DNA from 2 places in the Robertmurraya sp. genome. Region 1 is predicted to be linked to the other one. Evidence: riboswitches for the same ligand, from Rfam matches in the RefSeq annotation. Region 1 holds a riboswitch; the other holds the start of a gene.

What was found. A riboswitch is a leader RNA that binds a small molecule or an ion and turns the genes downstream of it on or off. The one in region 1 is predicted to bind S-adenosylmethionine.
Region 2: another riboswitch for S-adenosylmethionine. It lies ahead of mmuP (S-methylmethionine permease); the one in region 1 lies ahead of ACGLXV_RS23465 (O-acetylhomoserine aminocarboxypropyltransferase/cysteine synthase family protein).

What each region holds. Positions count from the first base shown of each region.
Region 1 is NZ_JAKFCQ010000188.1:25,184-29,609, forward strand. Features, by position in the region: gene ACGLXV_RS23435 (arsenate reductase family protein) at 94-456, shown strand; gene gcvH (glycine cleavage system protein GcvH) at 492-875, shown strand; gene ACGLXV_RS23445 (YusG family protein) at 976-1,215, shown strand; gene ACGLXV_RS23450 (toprim domain-containing protein) at 1,344-1,700, shown strand; gene ACGLXV_RS23455 (thioredoxin family protein) at 1,715-2,020, shown strand; gene ACGLXV_RS23460 (hypothetical protein) at 2,265-2,615, shown strand; SAM riboswitch class I at 2,694-2,792, shown strand; gene ACGLXV_RS23465 (O-acetylhomoserine aminocarboxypropyltransferase/cysteine synthase family protein) at 2,863-4,176, shown strand; SAM riboswitch class I at 4,282-4,387, shown strand.
Region 2 is NZ_JAKFCQ010000076.1:21,297-25,722, forward strand. Features, by position in the region: gene ACGLXV_RS10830 (bifunctional 4-hydroxy-2-oxoglutarate aldolase/2-dehydro-3-deoxy-phosphogluconate aldolase) at 154-825, shown strand; gene ACGLXV_RS10835 (manganese catalase family protein) at 873-1,766, opposite strand; gene ACGLXV_RS10840 (YuzF family protein) at 1,779-1,997, opposite strand; SAM riboswitch class I at 2,144-2,249, shown strand; gene mmuP (S-methylmethionine permease) at 2,375-3,781, shown strand; gene mmuM (homocysteine S-methyltransferase) at 3,759-4,426, shown strand, end outside.

The sequences.
Region 1 (4,426 bases):
GCGAAAATTCCCCGAAAATTTCGTAGTCAAAGTTATGAATTTGTACCTAATTATGTTAATATGCAATTGAAAGTGTAAAAGGATGGTGGTAACATGGCATTGACCTTCTATTGGTATCCGAAATGTGGAACCTGTCGAAACGCGAAAAAATGGCTGGATTCTCACAATATTGAGTATCAAGAGGTACATATCGTAGAGCAGCCTCCTTCAAAAGCGGAACTTGAATCCTTCTATAAAGCAAGTGGACTTGAGCTGAAAAAATTCTTCAACACGAGCGGACAAAAATATCGTGAGCTTGGTGTGAAAGATAAAATTGCAACATCTTCAGAGGACGAGCTTCTTGAGCTTCTTGCCTCGGACGGAATGTTAATCAAGCGCCCATTGCTAACAGATGGAGAGAAAGTAACGCTTGGCTTTAAGGAAGCAGACTATGAAAAAGTATGGCTTACAAAGTAACCAACAATTAATACATAATATGGAGGGGTTTTATCGTGAGTACACCAAAGGATCTACGTTATTCTGAAGAACATGAATGGGTAAAAACAGAAGGAAATACCGTTCGTATCGGTATTACACATTTCGCTCAATCGGAGCTTGGTGACATCGTGTTTGTTGAACTTCCAGAAGTAGGTGACACAGTAACTGCTGATGAGCCATTCGGTAGCGTTGAATCTGTTAAAACAGTTTCTGAACTTTACGCTCCAGTAAGCGGAAAAGTAGTAGAAGTAAACGAAGACTTAAACGACAGCCCAGAGTTTGTCAATGAGTCACCATACGAAAAAGCTTGGATGATTGTTGTTGAGCCAACGGACGCTAGTGAAGTGGATAACTTAATGACAGCTGAGCAATACGAAGAAATGATTAACGAAGACTAATACAAAAGGCACCTTTTTAGGTGTCTTTTATTGTCTCTTTTTTTTCTAGCAAACATGGGCATGCTAGACGTATAACAGAAAAGAAAGGGATGGCAACAACATGACTTTGCAGCAAGGTAAATTAGATATTACAGACCGTGTTGTCGGAAAGCTTCAAAATGGCGAAATTGTGCTTTATCTAGAAAACGAGAAAATCGGAAAGGTAACTTTACCGAGTGGAAGTGATATGCAGCTTGAGCATCATTTTGAAAGCGCTGGAGAGAAGATTTTTCAGCTTGTATCCACTCCATCCAGTGACGAACCAAGATATACCGATTGTGACGAAGGTGGATGGTGTTAATCTAAGGGCAGCGGTTTTTTTTCCGCTGTTTATTTTTTTATAATCGTAAATAGTTAGAGGAATTGTACACCTCTTTCGAGAATAATGAATAAAGTAAAGAAAATACAACATGTTCACAGGTGATGCATATGACTGAAATGAGACCTGAAAAAGTAATTATTGTGGAAGGTACGTCAGACAAAAAGAAGGTGCAAAAGGTTATTAAGGAGCCTGTAGACATTATTTGTACGAATGGAACGATATCTCTTTCGAAGCTCGATGAAATCATTGATGATTTGTTTGGAAAGGATGTCTATATCCTTGTTGATGCTGATGAAGCTGGAGAAAAGCTGCGAAGACTTTTTAAACGGGAATTTCCTGAAGCAGACCATTTATACATCGATCGAACTTACAGGGAGGTCGCTACTGCACCAGAACATCATTTAGCTACTGTACTGCTCGGGGCAAACATCGACGTCTTTACGCAATTTTTAGACAAAGTGTAAGAAGGGGTAACAACATGCAAGAATTGCTTGATAATAACAGGGAACGGCTCCACTCGGCTGAGGAAACAAAATTTCTCTACTTGTACACACCATTATGTGGTACATGCCAAGTAGCAGGGAAAATGCTCTCGGTCGTTGAAGAGCTTTTGCCACACCATAACTGGTTAAAGGCAGATCTGAATTTTGTGCCGGCATTAGCTGAGCAATATTCGATTGAGTCGGTTCCCTGTTTGCTAGTTATAAGAAACAATGAACTTGTTAAGAAAATTTATGCTTTTCAATCGGTACCATTTTTATATGAAAGTTTAAGATCTTTTTAGGAATCAGACGGTACTTGTCTGATTTTTTTATTTGTGGATTCCCAGATCCCTTCGACAGTAAAAGTAATTTCGTTCAAAAAGATGACATATTTCTCGGGAAATGAACTCTAACTACAGCATTCGATACAAAGCTTGTTAAGTACCCCTGACAAACGCCCCGAAAATTTGTCGAAAAGATATTAAAGGTAAGGCTTCTCTCAGAGTGGAATATATATGTAATCGTATATTTAGAGGGGGAAGACCGATGCTTGTTCAGTTACAAAGAACAGTGAATGAATGGAATAACCGAAGTCATTTACTGCCTTTTTTAAAGAAGGCACCAGTCGTTATTTGTATTAGATCAGAAGATGAGGCCTTCTTTATCCATATAAATAAAGGGAATGTTGAACTTTTATTCAAAAATGTTCATCATCATATTGACGCACATCTCCAAGGACGGAAGGAACATATAATATCCTTGCTTTGCGGGGAGATCAAACTAAGACAAGCAACTTTATCGAATTTAATTTCCTTACAAGCAACATTTAGAACAGCTTTATACTTAGAAACCTTGTTCTTTTTAGTAAAGCCATATAAGCATGTGAATAATATTTGAAACTTTTCTGAACTTTCGCAATTATTATTGACTTTCCAATTTTACCCATGATACCATCATCTACGTGATTAATAAAAATTCTTATCAAGAGTGGTGGAGGGACTGGCCCTTTGATGCCCGGCAACCGGTGTAATACACGGTGCTAAATCCAGCAGAGGAAACTCTGGAAGATAAGGAGAGACGCTACTACCCCCTCTTCTTAGGATGAGGGGTTTTACAATAAAAATTGTTTTTGGGAGGGAATGAAATGACAGAACAAAAGAAGTATCGGTTAGAAACCCTTGGTGTACATGGTGGATTAAGCCCAGATCCTGTTACAGGAGCAAGAGCTGTACCAATTTATCAAAACAATGCTTATCAGTTTAAAAATACAGAGCATGCTGCTAATCTTTTTGCACTTGCTGAGCCGGGATATATTTATACACGTATTCATAATCCAACTACTACTGTATTTGAAGAAAGAGTGGCCCTTTTAGAAGGTGGAGTCGGAGCACTTGCTGTATCGAGTGGAATGGCAGCGATTACACTGGCTATTCTTAACGTGGCTGAAGCAGGGGATGAAATCGTTGCGGCTTCGAATCTATATGGAGGTACATATAATCTCTTTGCCGTAACGCTACCTAAATATGGGATTCAAGTGAAGTTTGTGGATTCAACCAATCCAGAAAACTTTAAACAAGCTATTACAGAGAAAACAAAGGCGGTATTTGCAGAGACCATTGGAAACCCAAGCTTGCGAATTTTGGATATCGAAAAGGTCGCAAAGATTGCACATGATGCAGGTATTCCGCTAGTAATCGATAATACCTTTGCGACTCCTTATTTATGTCGTCCAATCGAACATGGTGCGGATATTGTCATTCATTCGGCAACCAAATGGCTTTTAGGAAATGGTACTACTCTTGGAGGCATTATCGTGGATGGCGGAAAGTTTGATTGGAATTCGTCGAAGTTTCCTGGATTTACAACCCCTGATGCAAGCTATCATGATATTGTATATAGTGAGGCAATTGGTGCTGCAGCTTATATTGTGAAAGCAAGAGTTCAATTACTACGTGATCTAGGTCCAGCATTAAGCCCTCAAAATGCTTTTCAATTCACACTTGGTCTAGAAACTTTGCATGTGAGAATGAAGGAGCATGTGGCAAATACAAAGAAGGTAGTAGAGTATCTAGAAGCACATCCTGCGGTTAATTGGGTGATGTATCCAGGAAATGAAAAGCATCCAGACTATGAGCTTGCAAAGAAATACTTACCAAAAGGAGCAGGTTCTATCGTTGTCTTTGGAATCGACGGAGGTCGAGAGGCTGGAGCGAAGTTTATAAATAGTCTCAAACTTTGGGCGCATGTTGCCAATGTTGGCGATGCAAAAAGCTTAGTAATCCATCCTGCAAGCACGACTCATCAACAGCTTGACTCTGAGGGATTAAAAGCAGCAGGTGTTCCAGAGGATTTAATTCGTCTATCAATCGGGATTGAAAATGTTGAAGATTTAGTTGAAGATTTAGAGCAAGCGATTACACTGGCGACAGGGAAAACGTCGCTTACTAGCCATGTGTAATCAATAAGGTTTTTGTCGAAATTTATCGTTGACACTCCGATTTTTCCATGATACGATAGCATTCGTGATTAAGACTACAACGTAAAGTTCATATAGATTGATAAGCTCTTATCAAGAGAGGTGGAGGGATGTGCCCTATGAAGCCCGGCAACCGTCAAATTATTGAAATGGTGCCAATTCACACAAAGCGTATTGCTTTGATAGATGAGAGAAAGGTGACTGTTTCTGCCTTTCTGCTCATGCAGAAAGG
Region 2 (4,426 bases), on a different contig from region 1:
GTTACCTCTTTCAATGGATTTATATATGTAGAATGCATAGAACTTTTTATTTTAAAATTTAAAACGCCGTTCTACTATATGATACGGCAGCACGATAGTTTTGTAAATTTAATAAAAAATGTTTCATAAAATATATAAAAAGTGGGGATTCACATGAATAAAATCAATGTTCTATCAAAGGTTTCAGAGTGTGGAGTAGTGGCAGTAGTGAGAGCAGAGACGAAGGAAGAAGCAGTAACAATCTCTAATGCATGTATTCGAGGTGGTATTAAGGGGATAGAAGTAACTTTTACTGTCAAAGAAGCGGATGAAGTAATTAAAGAGTTAACGTCTCTATATAATGAACGCAATGATGTGGTGATTGGAGCTGGTACGGTTCTTGACTCAACTACTGCTAGAATAGCCATCCTTGCAGGGGCACAGTTCGTAGTCAGTCCTTCCTTTGATGAAGAAACCGCAAAATTATGTAACCTCTATCAAATCCCTTATATGCCAGGTTGTATGACAATTACGGAAATGAAGCGTGCTCTTGAATCTGGTGTTGATATTGTGAAGTTATTCCCAGGGAACAACTTTGGCCCTGATTTTGTTAAGGGAGTAAAAGCGCCACTTCCACAAGTGAACATTATGCCAACAGGTGGTGTTAGCCTTGAAAATGTGGACCAATGGATTAAAAACGGTTGTGTAGCAGTAGGAGTAGGAGGAAATCTATTAGCACCAGCTAAGACGGGAGATTATGACCTTATTACGGAGTATGCAAAGCAGTATGTTGAAAAAGTTAGAGCTGCACGTGGGGAAGATGTGTTAGAAGCAAAAACTATATAAATATGAAAGTTGGGTATTCATGGACACATGAATACCCTTTAACTATTTTACATATTTTCCATTAAACGTTTGGCGATTTTTGCGTAATCATCTCGATCGATCCCTGGAGCAAATTCTTCAGGTAGCTCTTCTAAATTTGGAATAGGTGCCCCCTTAGGAGCTCCAGTAATTACTTTGAGCTGGTTTCCATTTTCAGGGTTTGTTCCTTTCCAAATTTTTGAGATATCTGTATAATGGCCTACATCATTCCATGTATATAAAACATTTGATAAGCCTTGATCCTCAAATTTTTTTGCATGATCAAACTTTCTGTTAGATAGATTAGGAATCGGAACCATTTTTTTAACATCTACGCCCGTAGCAATTTCTAAAGCTTTAGCATAAGCGAGTACATGCGTCCCACCTCTGACAAGTAAGTACCCTATCATTTCACGAGCAGTTTCATGTTCTGTCATTTCATATACTCGCATCTTATGTGTGCGTGCTCCTACCTCTAAAAAGAAATTATGAAGTAAATCTAGCACTAAGTTACCGCTGCTAAATACATTGTCTCCGGTCCAAGGACGCCCCATAGAATCACCTGCTAATGCCGTTTGAGCAGTAGCTATAAAGTGATACGTACTGCGTGCATCCATTCCTTCACGTAAAGGGGTAACATCAGGGTCCCCAGGAAAGGTGTTTCCGCGTGATAACAAGTTGATTGTATTACTAACGAGCTCCACATGACCAAATTCTTCTGCTGTTATACTTGCTACGAGGTCATAAAAAGGTTTTAATTTATCCTTTTGACGGAAGTTAAAAGACTGATACATGTAATTGTTTAATGTTGACATTTCTCCAAATTTTCCACCTAACAACTCCTGAACTGCAGCGGCAGCATTCGGATCACCATGCTCTGGAACAGGAAGGTCAATCAATAATTTATTTTCGCGTTTAAACATCAAATGACCTCCTTATCCTCTAGGAATAACCCAGATAATTTGTTGAGTTCGTATAAAGAATGGAGAACCTCCTGATTCCACTACAATATGGTCAGGCATAACAGACTTAAGTAATCCAGTTACAGTCCCTCTGACAGTTTGGACGGCAACCATTCGCCCTGTAATCCCTTGGAGTGCATGATACACATACGAGTCAATATGACTGACAAAAGATGGTGTTTGTTGATTCATGAAGTTTTCGCTCCTTTGTTTTGTATATCAAACAGTTATATGTATGACGAGACAGTAATAGTTATACATAATAGAATGCAAACTATTAATTTATTCAGAAGTTTCTTGACATTATTTTTATAGATTGGTAAGGTTGATAGAAATATTTCTTATCCAGAGAGGTGGAGGGACTGGCCCTGTGAAGCCTCAGCAACAGATCAACTAGGATACTGTGCTAATTCCAGCGGGTGATTTTTCCTCGATAGATAGGAGCGGACGTTTTTATTTGTCAGTAGTGCACTCGTTTCCTGAGTGCGCTTTTTTGTTTCCCTCACTATAGTATTCATTGATCGTTTGTAATGGTTGCTTCTGGATGTAGGTTAAGGAGAGAGTTAGTTGTGAAAGTGGAAGAACAAGGATTTCAAAGGAAAATGCAAGCAAGACATCTAGTCATGTTATCCTTAGGTGGGGTCATTGGGACCGGTTTGTTTTTAAGTTCAGGTTATACGATTCAACAGGCAGGACCGTTTGGAACGATTCTTTCGTACTTAATCGGTGCCTTGGTGGTCTACTTAGTTATGTTATGTTTGGGGGAGCTATCTGTACATATGCCAGAAACGGGAGCGTTTCATAGTTACGCAGCCAAATATATTGGACCCGCAACAGGTTTTACTGTTGCTTGGTTGTATTGGTTAACTTGGACAGTGGCACTAGGGTCAGAGTTCACAGCTGCTGGGTTATTGATGCAGCGTTGGTTCCCAAATGTGAATGTATGGATTTGGAGTGCTCTATTTGCTATTTTAATTTTTTTATTAAATGCTATAACTGTTAAATTCTTTGCTGAATCAGAATTTTGGTTTGCATCCATAAAAGTTCTTGCAATTTTGTTCTTTATTATTTTAGGTGCAGCAGCTATGATTGGTATTCTGCCAATAGAGGGTTCTGAGACAGCACCCGTGTTTTCAAATATCATTGGCCAAGGGTTATTTCCAAACGGTGTATTTGCTATTTTTATGACCATGTTGGCAGTGAATTTTGCATTTTCTGGGACAGAATTAATTGGGATTGCTGCTGGAGAAACTGAAAATCCAGAAAAGGCAATTCCGAAGGCTATTCGAACGACTCTGTGGAGATTAATTATCTTCTTTGTCGGAACCATCATTGTGTTATCAGCTCTACTCCCTTTTTCAGCTGCTGGGGTATTGGAGAGCCCGTTTGTTGCTGTTCTTGATAGAATAGGGGTACCATATGGTGCGGATATTATGAACTTTGTTATCTTAACGGCCATTTTATCGGCCGCGAATTCTGGATTATACGCTTCCTCAAGAATGCTTTGGTCACTTGCAGAAAAAGAAACAATCTCTCCAATCTTTGCAAAGCTAACAAATCGAGGTGTACCACTTAATGCTATTATTTTCAGTATGCTAGGTGGTGGCTTAGCGCTGTTTTCTAGTATTATTGCACCTGATACTGTATATATCGTACTTGTGTCCATTTCAGGACTAGCAGTAGTTATTGTATGGATGAGTATTAGTGTTTCACAGTTATTATTCCGTAGACAATATGTAAAAGAAGGCCATTCCGTGCAAGACCTAGCTTACCGAACGCCATTGTATCCTATCGTACCGATTGCAGCGTTCCTTCTTTGTCTGGCTTCCTGTATAGGTATTGCTTTTGATCCAACACAGAGAATTGCACTGTTTTGTGGAATTCCATTTATCTTGCTTTGCTATGCTAGTTATTATATAAAACAAGGGTTTAACAAGAAGGGAGAAGTTTACGTTGAAAAAAACCAACCCAATTGATGCTGTTTTACAAGAGCATTCACTTATTCTTTTAGATGGAGCAATGGCTACCGAGCTTGAATCCTATGGATGCAATTTGGATGATCCTCTATGGTCAGCGCGTGTGTTACTTGAGAATCCACAGCTAATTTATCAGGTACATTTAGACTATTTTCAGGCAGGTGCAGATTGTGCGATAACTGCAAGCTATCAAGCAACAGTTGAAGGATTTATAAAACGTGGATTACAAGAAGAAGAAGCCTTGGAATTGATAAAAAAGACAGTAGTGCTTGCGAAGAGTGCAAGAGATGACTTTTGGCAAGAAGAGCAACAACTGGTTAGACCCAAACCATTGGTAGCTGCATCTGTTGGTCCATATGGTGCGTTCTTAGCAGATGGCTCAGAGTATGTTGGGAACTATGGGGTGAGCGATAATCTCCTTAAAGATTTCCACCGTCAGAGAATGGCGGTACTTATAGAAGCTGGAGCTGATATTTTGGCATTTGAAACCATTCCTTCCCTTCAGGAGGCCAAAGTATTAATTTCTTTATTGCAGGAGTTTCCTGGAACTTATGCATGGCTTTCCTTCTCCTTGAAGGACGAAAGGTCAATAAGTGACGGTACGTTGTTACAAGAATGTGCTGAATTGGCAAATGAATGTGAACA